DNA from 2 places in the Bradyrhizobium sp. P5_C12 genome. Region 2 is predicted to be linked to the other one. Evidence: predicted binding sites of a transcription regulator. Region 2 holds the regulator's gene; the other holds the start of a gene.
What was found. Region 2 encodes HrcA, which represses chaperone genes, less so after heat shock. Its sites were predicted from a motif close to GTTAGCACTCNCNNNNNGNGAGTGCTAAC; they were not measured.
Positions count from the first base shown of each region.

Region 1: a site for HrcA is predicted at 4,514-4,542, ahead of ACXJMY_RS05485 (co-chaperone GroES). Genes of this name have one in related genera too.

Region 1 covers NZ_JBFULU010000004.1:218,881-226,890, forward strand. Annotated here, with positions in the region: gene ACXJMY_RS05465 (NupC/NupG family nucleoside CNT transporter) at 1-882, shown strand, start outside; gene ACXJMY_RS05470 (cupin domain-containing protein) at 1,039-1,566, opposite strand; gene ACXJMY_RS05475 (O-linked N-acetylglucosamine transferase, SPINDLY family protein) at 1,783-3,909, shown strand; gene ACXJMY_RS05480 (usg protein) at 3,918-4,205, opposite strand; gene ACXJMY_RS05485 (co-chaperone GroES) at 4,585-4,899, shown strand; gene groL (chaperonin GroEL) at 4,945-6,585, shown strand; gene ACXJMY_RS05495 (B12-binding domain-containing radical SAM protein) at 6,865-8,010, shown strand, end outside.
Region 2 covers NZ_JBFULU010000049.1:5,530-13,539, forward strand. Annotated here, with positions in the region: gene rdgB (RdgB/HAM1 family non-canonical purine NTP pyrophosphatase) at 1-357, opposite strand, end outside; gene rph (ribonuclease PH) at 368-1,081, opposite strand; gene hrcA (heat-inducible transcriptional repressor HrcA) at 1,256-2,344, shown strand; gene grpE (nucleotide exchange factor GrpE) at 2,441-3,058, shown strand; gene pncA (bifunctional nicotinamidase/pyrazinamidase) at 3,173-3,895, opposite strand; gene ACXJMY_RS31085 (hypothetical protein) at 4,157-5,098, opposite strand; gene dnaK (molecular chaperone DnaK) at 5,493-7,394, shown strand; gene dnaJ (molecular chaperone DnaJ) at 7,666-8,010, shown strand, end outside.

The DNA.
Region 1 (8,010 bases), on a different contig from region 2:
CCGCCGATCGTGCGCGGCATGGCCTGGGTGCTCGAACGCACCTTGGGCGTCGGCGGCGCGGTCGGGCTGTCGACCGCCGCCAACATCTTTCTCGGCATGGTCGAGGCGCCGCTGTTCGTGCGGCCGTATCTTGCGCAGATGACACGCAGCGAATTGTTTCTGGTGATGACCGGCGGCATGGCCGGCATCGCCGGCACGGTGCTGGTGCTCTACGCGACGCTGTTGGCGCCGCTCATTCCAGATGCGGCCGCGCATTTCGTCATCGCCTCCGTGCTGGGTGCGCCGGCCGCGATCCTCGTCAGCCTGATCATGGTGCCCGAAACCAGCGACAAGCGCACCGGCGGCGCGCTGGAGGATCCCGAGATGGAGGTGTCCGGCACGATGGATGCGATCGTGAAGGGGACGAGCGCGGGGATCGAGCTGCTGATCAACATCGTCGCCATGCTGCTGGTGCTGGTGGCGCTGGTCTATCTCGTCAATGCCATCCTCGGCCTGCTGCCGAACATTGGTGGCGCTGCGATCTCATTGCAGCGCCTGCTTGGGCTGGTGATGGCGCCGGTGTGCTGGCTGATGGGACTGCCCTGGGATCAGGCGGTCACGGCGGGCAGCCTGATGGGGACCAAGACGGTACTCAACGAATTGATCGCCTATGTCGATCTGTCAAAACTGTCGCCGGAGGCGCTCGATCCGCGCTCGCGCCTGATCATGCTCTATGCGATGTGCGGCTTCGCCAATTTCGCCAGCCTCGGCATCATGATCGGCGGCTTAGGTGTAATGGCGCCGGAGCGACGCGCGGAGATCAACGCGCTCGGGCTGAAGTCGATCGTGTCGGGCACGCTGACGACGTGCTTGATGGGGGCGATCGTGGGGGTGTTGAGTTAGCACCGAACTCGTAGCCCGGATGGAGCTCCGCGCAATCCGGGAAAGCATGCCCGTTGCAGGTAGTGGCCCCGGATTACGCTTCGCTCCATCCGGGCTACAAACGGACTCTCGTCATTCCGGGGCGCCGCGAAGCGGCGAGCCCGGAATGACAAAGAGTTACGCCTTCAACTCCACCGTCTTGAACTCCGCCGGTAAAATCACTTCCAGCAATTCGACGTCGTCGGAGTAGTCGAGGATCATGTGCTTGATCTTCGGCGGCTGGGTCCAGGCGCTGCCTTGCTTCATCAGCGTCTCGCCCTCGCCCTCCATGTAGGTCTTCACCCAGCCCTTGAGGACATAGACCATCTGGAATTCGACGTCGTGGAAGTGAAGTTTTGAGACTTCTGCGGGATTGCAGGGGCCCTGCAGCCGGATCACGTGTGCTTGCGCGAGGCCGTGGCTTGCTTCGGCGATACCGAGGTCGCGGTACTTCGCGTAGGCGCGCAGGCCATCGGCCTTGAAGTCTTCCTCGCGGTGATGGCTGATCGCGATGCGCTGCTTCGGACGTACGGGCTTCTTCGGAGAGACGGTGCGCGCCTTCGCCTTGACCGCCTTGCGCGCCGAGGATCGCGCCGCCGCCTTGGTGCCACTCCGCTTCTTCACCGCGGTCTTCGTTGCGGGTCTTGATGCCTTTTGCCTGGCCATTGTCTGCCTCCCTGATCTGAGCCGCACCCGCCGGACGGGTACAACCCGAAGGCAGACTATCCAGTCCTGGACGAGGCAGCAATCGCGGGTTCGGGCTGGTCACGCGACGACCCGTCGTTCGTAGCTTGCCCGAAGCTGTCGTCGCGAACGGTCGTGGTCTCGTATTCGTTCCCTCGCCGATCTAATCTCGCAGGGAGATTCTGGGGGACTTGATTCATGAGCAACAGCGTAGGTCAGCGTGCATTTCAAAATGCCCGGCTTCGGAAACGGCAGGAAGCCGACGTGCTGCCATTGCTCGGGAACGCCCTCCAATTGCACAAGAAGGGGCTTCTCCGCGAGGCCCAGGCGGCCTATCGCCAACTCCTGCAGCTCGCGCCCAACCAATTCATCGCGCTGCACATGCTCGGCGTTCTGGAGTCCGACGCCAAGAACTATCAGCAGGCCGAGCTTCTCCTGAGCCGGGCGGTTGCCGTGGATCCGCGATCTGCCGATGCTCACATGACTCTGGGCGTCGCACTGAACGGGCTACGACGTCACGATGAAGCCTGCGAGAGCTATCGAAGGGCCCTCGCCTTGCGCCCCAACTACGCCCTAGCCCTGTCCAATCTCGGTAACGCGAGCGTGACCCTCGATCTTCGGGAAGCGCTCGCGTGCTACGACAAGGCGCTCGCAATTGACGGAAACCTTGCCGAAGCCCACAACGGCCGGGGTTGGGTGCTCTGCCGTCTGCGCAATTATGACGAGGCCCTCGCAAGCTTGAACCGCGCGCTATCGATCAAGCCTGACTATGCCTCGGCCCTGGCGAACCGCGCCGTCGTATTGCAGGAGCTTCTGCGATTTGACGAAGCCATGGCGGATTGCAATCGGGCAGTCGCCCTGGCACCCGACGACGCGAACGGGTGGCTCTGGCGGGCCAGCGTCTGGCTCCATCTCCAGCAAATGGCCGAAGCATTGCCCGATTGCGAGAAGGCCCTCGCGATCGATCCCGAATCCGCTCAAGCTCACCTGGTGCTGGGCCTTTGTCTCGCCGGACTTGGCCGGGTCGACGAAGCCCTGGCCAGTTTCGACAGGGCTCTTGCCATCACGCCTGACTTGCCGAGCGCGATCTCCAACAAGATCTTCGCCCTCGATTTCTTGGCCGATGCCAGCGTCGAGCAGCATCAGCTAGCGCGGCAAGCATGGTGGGAGCAGATCGGCGCGAAAGTCGCTTCAGAAGCGGCGAGTCCGCACGACAACAGCCGCGATCCGGATCGCCCTCTGGTGCTGGGCTATGTCTCGGCGGACTTCAACGCGCATTCGGCCGCGTTCATCTTCAAGCCGGTCCTGCAATACCGTGACCGGGAACAGTTCGAGATCGTGTGCTACTCTTGCTCGTCGAAAGCGGATGCGGCGACCGACGAATTTCACAAGATCGCCGATCGATGGCGCGACGCCTCGCAATGGAGCGACGATCGCCTCGCCGATCAGATCCGCGCCGATGGCGTCGATATCCTGATCGATCTGTCCGGCCATACCAAAGGAAACCGCCTCGGCGTGTTTGCGCTCAAGCCGGCGCCGATCCAGGTGCATGGCTGGGGCCACGGTACCGGCACCGGTCTGCCAACGATCGATTATCTGTTCTCGGACCCGGTCGCGATTCCTGCCGAGGTTCGGCATCTGTTTGCGGAAACCGTTGTCGATCTGCCGTGCTTTGTCACGCTGGAGCCGCTGCCGCTCGAGCTTGCGCGGGCGTCGACGCCGGCGGCCTCGAACGGCTTCGTCACATTCGGTGTGTTCAACCGCATCAGCAAGATTTCGGACCAGGCCGCGCGGACCTGGTCCAGGATTCTCGAGCGAGTGCCGGGGTCACGGCTGCTGATCAAGGATGTTGCGCTGGACGATCAACTGGTCCGCGACAATCTGCTGGCACGGCTTGCAACTTGCGGAGTGCCCGCCGAACGCGTCGATCTGCTCGGAACCACCTTGCGAATCGATCATCTGACATCATTCCATCGCGTCGATATTGCCCTCGACCCGTTCCCGCAGAACGGCGGCGTCAGCACGTTGGAAGCGTTGCAGATGGGCGTGCCCGTGGTGGCGAAGCTCGGGAACACTCTGCCCAGCCGTGCCGGCGGCTCCATCCTCACTGCGCTTGGCCTGCCCGACTGGGTTACGGACAGCGAGGAGGCATATGTCGACATCGCGGTGAGCCGCGCGGCGCAGATCGGCGACCTCGACAAATTGCGCCGCGAGCTGCCCGGGCAGGTCAGGGCTGCGCCCGCCTGCAACCCGGTCGCCTACGCGCAAGCGGTGGACGAGGCCTATCGCGCGATGTGGCAACGCTATTGCAGCAGCGACGCCTGATCGCTGCGTCAATGCAGCCTGAACACGCCGTCGACCGCACGTAGCTCGGCGGGCTTGATCAGCTTGGAATGCGCGACGGTGACCGAGAACAAGGGACCGTCGAGCTTCTCCTGCCAGAACGCCAGGAAATCCTTCAGCACCGGGAATTTCGGGAACAGATCGTAGTTCTGCCAGACGTAGGTCTGAAGCAGCGAGGGATGATCCGGCATCCGATAGAGAATTTGCGCCGTCGTCAGCCCGTAACCCAGCACCTGTTTCCGGAAGTCGTCGGAAACAACCCCAACCCGCGAGACCATGCCAACCTCCTTTGCAGGAGCGCATATTCAGGGGGTGGCTTTCCGGTACGCTGCTTACGAGCCACCCGGTGGAGATGCGCTCACATGAGAGAAATGTGACGCAAACTGATAACCCATCTCAAGCCCAAAAGTTTAACAAGCTGTTGAAATTCAATGCGTTAGCAGCAGACGCGGCTCCGTGCTAATACGGTCCCCGAGGCCGGTTAAGGATGGTAAAGGAAACTGGCAAACGACGCTTCCGAGTGCTTATTTTTCTGCTAGAAGCCCTTGCTCCCGCAAAAATCCTGGCTTATCTGAGCTTCACCCGCATTGGCACTCGCGGGCATCGATTGCTAACACCCTCAAAACATCAATCCGAGCAAATGCTTAGGAGGACTGCATGAAATTCCGTCCGCTTCACGACCGCGTCGTGGTCAAGCGCATTGACGCAGAAGAGAAGACCGCTGGCGGCATCATCATTCCCGACACTGCCAAGGAAAAGCCCTCCCAGGGCGAAATCGTCGCCGTCGGCCCTGGTGGCCGCGACGAAGCCGGGAAGCTGATCCCGATCGACCTGAAGGTCGGCGACCGCGTGCTGTTCGGCAAGTGGTCCGGCACCGAGGTCAAGATCGACAACGTCGATCTGCTGATCATGAAGGAAAGCGACATCATGGGCGTCCTCGACGTCCCCGCTTCCAAGAAGAAGGCGGCCTAAGAGCCCCCTCTCTCCCCCAGCTAACCCCCTCAAGGAAAAATCCAGATGGCAGCTAAAGAAGTCAAATTCGGCGTCGATGCACGCGACAAGATGCTGCGTGGCGTCGACATCCTCGCCAACGCCGTCAAGGTGACGCTCGGCCCCAAGGGCCGCAACGTCGTCCTCGACAAGTCGTTCGGCGCTCCCCGCATCACCAAGGACGGCGTCACCGTCGCCAAGGAGATCGAGCTCGACGACAAGTTCGAGAACATGGGCGCGCAGATGGTCCGCGAAGTCGCCTCCAAGTCAGCCGATGCGGCCGGCGACGGCACCACCACCGCAACCGTGCTCGCGGCTGCGATCGTTCGTGAAGGCGCCAAGTCGGTTGCCGCCGGCATGAATCCGATGGACCTGAAGCGTGGTATCGACCTGGCCGTGGAAGCCGTGGTCGCCGACCTCGTCAAGAACTCCAAGAAGGTCACCTCGAACGACGAGATCGCCCAGGTCGGCACCATCTCCGCCAACGGCGATGCCGAAATCGGCAAGTTCCTCTCCGACGCCATGAAGAAGGTCGGCAACGAGGGCGTCATCACGGTTGAAGAAGCCAAGTCGCTCGAGACCGAGCTCGACGTCGTCGAAGGCATGCAGTTCGACCGCGGCTACATCTCGCCCTACTTCGTCACCAACGCCGACAAGATGCGCGTTGAGATGGACGACGCCTACATCCTCATCAACGAGAAGAAGCTCTCCTCGCTGAACGAGCTGCTGCCGCTGCTCGAGGCCGTGGTGCAGACCGGCAAGCCGCTGGTCATCGTCGCCGAGGACGTCGAAGGCGAGGCGCTCGCGACCCTGGTCGTGAACCGTCTGCGCGGCGGCCTGAAGGTCGCGGCCGTCAAGGCTCCGGGCTTCGGCGATCGCCGCAAGGCCATGCTGCAGGACATCGCGATCCTGACCGGCGGCCAGGCGATCTCGGAAGATCTCGGCATCAAGCTCGAGAACGTCACGCTCAATATGCTCGGTCGCGCCAAGAAGGTGATGATCGACAAGGAGAACACCACGATCGTCAACGGCGCCGGCAAGAAGGCCGACATCGAGGCGCGCGTGCAGCAGATCAAGGCGCAGATCGAGGAGACCACCTCGGACTACGACCGTGAGAAGCTCCAGGAGCGTCTTGCCAAGCTCGCGGGCGGCGTCGCGGTGATCCGCGTCGGCGGCGCGACCGAGGTCGAGGTGAAGGAGCGCAAGGATCGCGTTGATGACGCGATGCATGCGACCCGCGCGGCTGTCGAGGAAGGCATCGTCCCGGGCGGCGGCGTCGCCCTGCTCCGTGCCTCCGAGCAGCTCAAGGGCCTGCGCACCAAGAACGACGACCAGAAGACCGGCGTCGAGATCGTGCGCAAGGCGCTGTCGGCTCCCGCTCGCCAGATCGCGATCAACGCCGGTGAAGACGGCTCGGTGATCGTCGGCAAGATCCTGGAGAACAAGACCTACGCCTACGGCTTCGACTCCCAGACCGGCGAGTACGTCAACCTGGTCACCAAGGGCATCATCGACCCGACCAAGGTCGTGCGCACCGCGATCCAGAATGCAGCCTCGGTTGCGGCCCTGCTGATCACCACGGAAGCCATGGTCGCCGAGCTGCCCAAGAAGGGCGGCGCCGGCCCCGCAATGCCCCCGGGCGGCGGCATGGGCGGCATGGACTTCTAAGGTCCGGCCGTTCAGGCAAGCCAAAGAATGCGAAACCCCGGCAGCGATGCCGGGGTTTTTGTTTTGACACACGGTGCAGCGGCCCCCTCTTTCGTCGTTCCGGGCGGCGCGAAGCGCCGAGCCCGGAATGACAGAGACCGTGGCTCCTCACTGCTCCTATCCCGATCGCCCCATTCGTGTATGATCAAGGGCGCGCGCGATCGATCGAATATTTCTGTCGCCGCAAGATGCAATTAAAACGAGGTTGGCGATCGAGCGTCCGCAGGATACCCTCCGCGCATGCGAACGAACCAGACATTCCGGCTTGTTCTCATCAAGCCGTCGCATTACGACAGTGATGGCTATGTGATCCGATGGTGGCGGGGAGGTCTGCCTTCCAATTCGTTGGCGTGTCTTCATGGCATCGCGCTCGATTGCCGCGAGCGCCGGGTTCTTGGCGCTGAATTCGACATCGACATTGAAGCGATCGACGAAACCAACCGGATGGTGCGGGTCGAAGCTCTGGCACGCTCGATCAAGGCCGCCAATGCCGGTATGGTGATGCTGGTCGGCGTACAGTCCAACCAATTTCCACGAGCGATTGATATCGCACGACAATTTCGAAGCCGGGGCATCCAGGTCGCGGTCGGCGGCTTCCATGTTTCGGGAACACTGGCGATGTTGCCGGATTGCGACCCAGACGTTCGCAAGATCATGGATCTCGGCGTGTCGGTTTTTGCCGGAGAGGCTGAGGGGCGTCTCGAGCATGTCCTGAAGGATGCCGTCGCCGGGCAGCTTCAGCCGCAATACAATTTCCTCAATGACCTCCCGCACCTCGAAGGCCAGCCGCTGCCGATCATACCCCGAGAGCAGATCAAGCGGGTGATAGGTCGCACCACTAGCTTCGACGCCGGCCGCGGCTGTCCCTTTCAGTGCTCGTTCTGCACGATCATCAACGTGCAGGGTCGCAAGTCACGTCGCCGAACTGCTGATGACATCGAGGCCCTTATCCGCGCCAACATCGCGCAGGGCATTCATGCCTTCTTCATCACCGACGACAATTTCGCCCGCAACAAGGACTGGGAGGTGCTGCTCGACCGCATCATCGAGCTTCGCGAGAAGGAAGGATGGCAGTTGAGCTTCACTATCCAGGTCGATACCCTTTGCCACAAGCTGCCGAAATTCGTGGAGAAATGCGCAAGGGCTGGCGTGCGAAGGTGCTTCATCGGTCTGGAAAACATCAATCCGGACAGTTTGCTCGGCGCCAAGAAGCGACAGAACAAGATCACGGATTACCGTGAGATGATGCTTGCCTGGAAGCAGGCCAAGATCGTCACCGTCGGCGGCTATATCCTGGGTTTCCCGAACGACACGCTTGCGTCGATCGTCCGTGACATCAAGATCATCCAGGACGAGTTGCCGATCGACATGCTGGAATTCTTCTTC
Region 2 (8,010 bases):
GGGCGCGGTGGCGCCGCGCTCCAGCAACAGGCGCTCGATCCGCGTCATCGCCGCGGTGAAATCCTTGGTCGGACCGGCCCAGCGCGCGCTGTAGATGCCGGGTGCGCCGTCGAGCGCGTCGACCACGATGCCGGAATCATCGGCGAACGCGGGAAGCTTGGTCGCCTGCGCCGCCGCGATCGCCTTGATCGCCGCATTGCTGCGGAAATCATGGCCGGTCTCTTCCGGCTCGGGCAGGCCGAGCTCTCCGGCCGAGACCGCCTCGACGCCGTGCGGCGCGAGCAGCTCCCGCATCTCGGCGAGCTTGCCGGGATTGTGGGTCGCGATCACGAGTTGGCCTGTGATTCGGCGGTGCATGGCCTATTGACTACGCCACGGCCAGTTTCTGCAAGTCCACGAGACGTGCGACGCCCTTGCGCGCCAGCGCCATCAGCGCCAGGAACTCGGCTTCCGTGAACGGCTCGCGCTCCGCGGTTCCCTGCACCTCGATGATGCGGCCATCGCCGGTCATGACGAAATTGGCGTCGGTCTGGGCTTCCGAATCCTCGGCATAGTCGAGATCGAGCACCGGCGTGCCGTTGTAGATGCCGCAGGAGATCGCGGCGACGTTGTCGCGCATCACATTGGCCTTGATCATGTTGCGCGCCTTCATCCAGCTGATGCAGTCGGCGAGCGCGACCCAGGCGCCGGTGATCGAGGCCGTGCGGGTGCCGCCATCGGCCTGGATCACGTCGCAATCGACCGTGATCTGGCGCTCGCCGAGCGCTTCGAGATCGACGATGGTGCGCAACGAGCGCCCGATCAGGCGCTGGATTTCCACGGTGCGGCCACTCTGCTTTCCGGCGGAAGCCTCGCGGCGGGTGCGTTCCAGCGTGGCGCGCGGCAGCATGCCGTATTCGGCGGTGACCCAGCCGCGGCCCTGGCCCTTCAGCCACGGCGGCAGGCGCTCTTCCAGCGTCGCGGTGACCAGCACATGGGTGTCGCCGAACTTCACCAGGCAGGAGCCTTCCGCATATTTGACCACGCCACGCTCCAGCGTCACGGGGCGCAATTCATCGGGCGCACGGCGGCTTGGCCGCATGGGAATTCCTCCAAAACTCACGGGAAAAGGCTATTCGCGGTGCTTGTAGGTGGGGTGGGGATGGGCGGCAAGGCCTTTTCGGTCCCCAGGCAACCTTCAAGCAACCGCAAAACCACGCTTGTCAGCGGCCTCCCGGATAGACAAGTTACAAGCATCCGAGAGGAGTTGACGTCTGTGGCCCATCACGATCCGATCCATCTGATCGCGCCGCGCGCAGGCCTCGCCCAGCTCAACGAGCGGTCTCGCGACATCTTTCGTCAAATCGTCGAGAGTTATCTCGCGACCGGCGAGCCGGTCGGCTCGCGCAATATCTCGCGCCTGATCGCCATGCCGCTGTCGCCGGCCTCGGTCCGCAATGTCATGGCCGACCTGGAACAGCTCGGCCTGATCTATGCCCCACACACCTCTGCCGGCCGACTGCCGACGGAACTCGGGCTGCGCTTCTTCGTCGACGCCCTGATGCAGGTCGGCGATCTCAATGACGGCGAACGGCAGGCGATCCAGAGCCAGTTGACCTCGGTCGGCCAGGCGCAATCGGTCGAGGCCGCGCTGGAGGAGGCGTTGACGCGGCTCTCCGGCCTGACCCGGGCCGCCGCCGTCGTGCTGACGCCGAAATCCAATGCGCGGCTGAAACACATCGAATTCGTCCGGTTGGAACCGGAAAAGGCGCTGGTGATCCTGGTCGGCGAGGATGGTCAGGTCGAAAACCGTGTGCTGACGCTGCCGCCGGGGGTTCCATCCTCGGCCCTGACCGAAGCCGGCAACTTCCTCAATGCACGAATCCGGGGCCGGACCCTGGCCGAGGCGCGGCTGGAACTCGAGACCGCGCTCGGCGAGGCGCGCACCGAGCTCGATCAGCTGACGCAGAAGGTGATCTCGGCCGGCATCGCCAGCTGGTCCGGCGGCGAGAACGAGGACCGCCAGCTCATCGTCCGCGGCCACGCCAATCTGCTCGAAGACCTGCATGCGCTGGAGGATCTGGAGCGGGTGCGCCTCCTGTTCGACGACCTCGAGACCAAGCGCGGCGTCATCGACCTGCTCGGCCGCGCCGAGACCGCCGAGGGCGTGCGGATCTTCATCGGCTCGGAGAACAAACTGTTTTCCTTGTCAGGCTCCTCCACCATCATCTCGCCCTATCGGGATGCCGCCGGCCATATCGTCGGCGTTTTGGGCGTGATCGGGCCGACGCGGCTGAATTATGCCCGCGTGATCCCGACCGTGGACTACGCCGCCCGCATCGTCAGTCGCCTGCTGGGCGGCTGACCGGCGGCCCAGTCGATCACGGGCGCTTGATTTTCGGCGTCCGAAGCACGATATGCGGGCGAGAAAACCCCTGAGACGAATACGAAAAGAGAGCCGATGAACGATCGAGACCGGCAACCCGAAGACACGACCGCTGCGACCGGCGAGCCCGTGGTGTCAAAGCCCTATGTGATGCCCGACGATCCCGAGCCCGGCTCGGTCGAGCTGTTGCAGCAGGAGGCCGCCGAGGCGCGCGACCGCATGCTGCGGACGCTGGCCGAGATGGAAAATCTGCGCAAGCGCACCGCCAAGGAGGTGGCCGACGCCCGCCTCTACGGCATCACCGGCTTCGCCCGCGACGTGCTCGACATCGCCGACAATCTCCAGCGCGCGCTGGACGCGGTTCCGGCCGAGGCCCGTGCCGCCGCCGATCCCGGCCTGACATCGTTGATCGAGGGCGTCGAGCTCACCGAGCGCTCGTTGCTCAATGCGCTGGAAAAGCACGGCGTGAAGAAGTTCGACCCCTCGGGCCAGAAGTTCGATCCGAACTTCCAGCAGGCGATGTTCGAAGTGCCGGATCCGTCGGTGCCTGCGGGCACCGTGGTGCAGGTTATGCAGGCCGGCTACACCATCGGCGACCGGGTGCTGCGCCCCGCTCTCGTCGGCGTCGCCAAGGGCGGCGCGAAGGCTGCACCCGCGGCGAACAACAACGAGTCGAGCGGCGCGGCCAACTGAGTTTGGGCGTCATTCCGGGGCGATGCAAAGCATCGAACTGACGGTGCGCACCTGAGAATCTCGAGATTCCGGGCTCGATGCTTCGCATCGCCCCGGAATGACCGCGTGAAAGTCTTACGCGCTCGCCGCGATGTCCGCCGACTGAATCCGCTTCACGCCGGCCTTGGCCATGTCGGCCCAGGCTTTTGCCAGCGAGCCCTGCGTGTCGATGCCGCGGCAGGCGTCCTCCACGACATAGACCTCGAAGCCCGCCTTGCGCGCGTCGAGCGCGGTCCAGGCGACGCAGAAATCCGTCGCCAGCCCAGCGACGAAGACGCGCTTGATCTTGCGCCCCTTCAGATAGCCGGCGAGGCCGGTCGAGGTCTTGCCGTCGGCTTCGAGGAAGGCCGAATAGCTGTCGACGTCCTTGTGAAAGCCCTTGCGGATGATGAGCTCGGCGTGCGGGATCGAAAGGTCCTTCGACAGCGCGGCGCCGTCGGTGCCCTGCACGCAATGGTCGGGCCACAGCACCTGCTTGCCATAGGGCAGGTCGACGGTCTCGAACGGCTTCTTGCCGGAATGAACCGAGGCGAACGAGATATGGCCGGGCGTGTGCCAGTCCTGCGTCATCACCACATTCGCGAACGCTTTTGCCATTTTGTTGATGACGGGCACGACCTGCTCGCCTTCCTTCACCGCGAGACTGCCGCCTGGAAGGAAGCAGTTCTGCACGTCGATCACGAGCAGCGCGGATGATTCATCCGGCTTGATCGATGCGGCTGCAAAGAGCGCGGTTGGAGCGATCGCTGCGAGGGCGCCCGTCCCAAGCGCCGCCAAGATTTGTCGCCGATCCAGCATCGTTCGCCTCCCTCCAGGATGAACCCGATTGGGCAGGAGCCTAGTTCCGCTTGTGTACGAACAGAAGCCCGAAAATGCAGCCGGCTTTGGTGAGTGCTTAAGCGCGCTATCGTCACGTCGTCCCGGCGAAGGCCGGGACCCATACGCCGCAGCAATAGTTTTGCGAAGACTCGGAGTTACCAGCGCGCCCCGCAACCACGCCCTGTGGTGATGGGTCCCGGCCTCCGCCGGGACGACACCGAGGATGTGGAGCCGCCTTCGCTAACCCTTCGGCTGGATGCCGTCGCGCACGGCGCGGAAGCGGGTGAAGGCGGCTTGCCACTGGTCGCGCGGGGCGCTGGCGATGATGCGTAGCGAGGCGCCGCCGCTCGAGAAGCGGATCCACTGCACCACGGTCACCGGGGTCTTGTCCTTGCCGCTGACGCCGTCGATCCGGGTCTCGAAACCCTGCTGGCCGTTGATGCGGATCGGCTCGGACATGGTGACGCGGGATTCGCGCACGCCGGGGATCTGGAGCGCCGCCTCCTGGGCGAAGCGGGCGCGGTCGTCGGCCTGCTGCGGGGTGGCGCCGATCAGGCCGAGGATCATGAACGGCTTCGACTCATAGCCTGTGGTCTCGTCGCCGTCGGCCAGGATGATGCTCGAGCCCGGCGCCAGCGTGCGGACATCCTTGAAATCGGCGAGATCGGTGATCTTGAACGGCATCAGCGCGATCTGCTCCTCGGCCGAGACCTGCTTGCGGGTCACGGCGCTCGCGAACATCTGCCGCACCGCCTCGTCGGTGTAGATCTTGGTCGCATTCTCCGGGATCTGCACCGCGACATAGCCGGAGAAGCCGGCGCCCGGCACGATCATCGAATAGCGCTTCACCGGGGTGTCGCCGGCCTTGCCGCTTTCGGTGGTGAAATAGGCGAGGCCCGCGGGGGTCTCGATCTTGTCCTGCTTGACGCCATTGGCGCCGGCCGGATTGGAATTGAAGGCGCTCACGACCTCGCCATAGGCCGCCGGCGGCAGCTCGGTGATCAGCACCTTGACGTTGCCGTCCTCGCTCTCGAAGCCCGGAAAGGTTTTTGCCGTGCCGAGGCCGATCAGCGGCACCATGCCGAGGCGCAGCCCGGGCGGGAAGACGGCGTCGGCGGCAAGGGCCGGAAATGCCGTGGCGGCGAGCAGGGCGAGCGCGGCGAGGGGGCGGATCAGCTTCATGGGCACTCTGATTGGTTCACATTGAGGCCGTTCGATGGTGGACCACCGGGCCGCATTGTCGCGCAAGACCGCCTCGCCGAGGAGGCGTCCGGCCGCCCGCCTTTTAGCGGGTTTGGGGTCGCCGTAACAGGGTGCGGCGGACCACCGGGAGGGGCCGGCCGACAGCCGGACCTGTTAATATTTCCTCACCCGCAAGGGTGGTTCAGCCCGGATATGATCTTCCAAAACCCAATGTTTTCACGGCCGAAACTTGCGTTCGGTCCTTGCGGGCCCCTCCCCCCCTCCTATATGAGCGTCAACCATCGCAATATCGCGGATGTTTGATCTTAGGGGGTTTGGACCGGGTGCCTTCTGGGCCCAACCAGCCTGCCGCAAAAACAAGGATATCAGGACCATGGGAAAGGTCATTGGGATCGACCTCGGCACCACGAATTCGTGCGTCGCCGTAATGGATGGCAAGAACGCCAAAGTCATCGAGAATTCCGAAGGCATGCGCACGACGCCTTCGATCGTCGCCGTGACGGACGACGGTGAGCGCCTCGTCGGCCAGCCTGCCAAGCGTCAGGCCGTCACCAATCCCGAGCGCACCTTCTTCGCAGTGAAGCGCCTCATCGGCCGCCGCTACGACGACCCGATGGTCGAGAAGGACAAGAAGCTCGTTCCGTACAAGATCGTGAAGGCTTCCAACGGCGACGCCTGGGTCGAGGCCGACGGCCAGACCTACTCGCCCTCGCAGGTCTCCGCTTTCATCCTGCAGAAGATGAAGGAGACCGCGGAGGCCCATCTCGGCCAGAAGGTCGACCAGGCCGTCATCACCGTTCCCGCCTACTTCAACGACGCCCAGCGCCAGGCGACCAAGGACGCCGGCAAGATCGCGGGCCTCGAAGTGCTCCGCATCATCAACGAGCCGACCGCGGCCGCGCTCGCCTATGGCCTGGACAAGACCAAGACCGGCACGATCGCCGTGTACGATCTCGGCGGCGGCACCTTCGATATCTCCATTCTCGAAATCGGCGACGGCGTGTTCGAGGTGAAGTCGACCAACGGCGACACCTTCCTCGGCGGCGAAGACTTCGACATGCGCCTCGTGGGCTATTTGGCCGACGAGTTCCAGAAGGAGCAGGGCATCAACCTGCGCAACGACAAGCTCGCCTTGCAGCGCCTGAAAGAGGCCGCTGAAAAGGCCAAGATCGAGCTGTCCTCGACGACGCAGACCGAGATCAACCTGCCCTTCATCACCGCGGACCAGACCGGCCCGAAGCATCTGACGATGAAGCTCACCCGCGCCAAGTTCGAAGCGCTGGTCGACGACCTCGTGCAGAAGACCGTCGAGCCCTGCCGCAAGGCGCTGAAGGATGCCGGCGTCACCGCCGGTGAGATCGGTGAAGTCGTTCTGGTCGGCGGCATGTCGCGCATGCCGAAGGTCCAGGAAGTCGTGAAGCAGCTGTTCGGCAAGGAGCCGCACAAGGGCGTCAACCCGGACGAAGTCGTGGCAATCGGTGCCGCGATCCAGGCCGGCGTGCTCCAGGGCGACGTCAAGGACGTGCTGCTGCTCGACGTGACCCCGCTGTCGCTGGGCATCGAGACGCTGGGCGGCGTGTTCACCCGCATCATCGACCGCAACACCACGATCCCGACCAAGAAGAGCCAGGTGTTCTCGACCGCCGAGGACAGCCAGAACGCGGTCACCATCCGCGTCTTCCAGGGCGAGCGTGAAATGGCGGCCGACAACAAGATGCTCGGCCAGTTCGACCTGATGGGCATTCCGCCGGCTCCGCGCGGCATGCCGCAGATCGAGGTGACCTTCGACATCGACGCCAACGGCATCGTCAACGTCTCGGCCAAGGACAAGGCCACCGGCAAGGAGCAGCAGATCCGCATCCAGGCCTCCGGCGGTCTGTCGGAAGCCGACATCGAGAAGATGGTCAAAGACGCCGAGGCCAATGCCGAGGCGGACAAGAAGCGCCGCGAGGCGGTGACCGCCAAGAACGATGCGGACGGACTGGTGCATTCCACCGAGAAGGCGCTGGCCGAGCATGGTTCGAAGGTCGCCGAGACTGAGCGCCGCGCCATCGAGGATGCCGTCAGCGATCTCAAGGAAGCGCTGAAGGGCGACGATGCCGAGGCGATCAAGGCCAAGACCAACACGCTGGCCCAGGCTTCGATGAAGCTCGGCGAAGCCATGTACAAGCAGCAGGCCGAGGCCGACGCCAAGAAGGATGCGGCCAAGGACGACGTCGTCGACGCGGAATTCACCGAAGTCGACGACGACAAGAACAACAAGAAGTCTGCATAAGCCCGCGAGGGTCATGATGCGGACGGCTTGGACCCCACACGCTGCACCAGCCTCCCCCCTCAGGGGGGAGGCCTTCGTGTCGGGTATGACGGGGCAAGGGACGGAGCAAGGCTCTGTTGCGATCGGCCCCGTTACGATCGATCAATTCCCAGCCGCTATGCTCAACGCCGCCACGCTGCCCTCTGCCGCAACGCGGAAGGCTGCCTATATCGTCGCGTGGCGACGTTGTTTCGCCCCGACTTGAATCGCGATTGGATAGACCGAGTCAGACATGTCCACCAAGCGCTGCTATTACGAGACCCTCGAAGTCGAACGCTCCGCCGACGATTCCGTCCTGAAATCGTCGTTCCGCAAGCTTGCGATGAAATTTCATCCCGACCGCAATCCGGGGGATGACACCAGCGAAGTCCGCTTCAAGGAAATCAACGAGGCCTACGAGGTCCTCAAGGACAAGGACAAGCGCGCGGCCTATGACCGTTTCGGTCATGCCGCCTTCGAGCAGGGCGGTCCCGGTGGCGGCGCCGGTTTCGGCGCGGGCTTCGCGTCGTCCTTCTCCGACATTTTCGAGGACCTGTTCGGCATGGCCGGACAGCGCGGCCGCGGCGGCCGCGAGCGC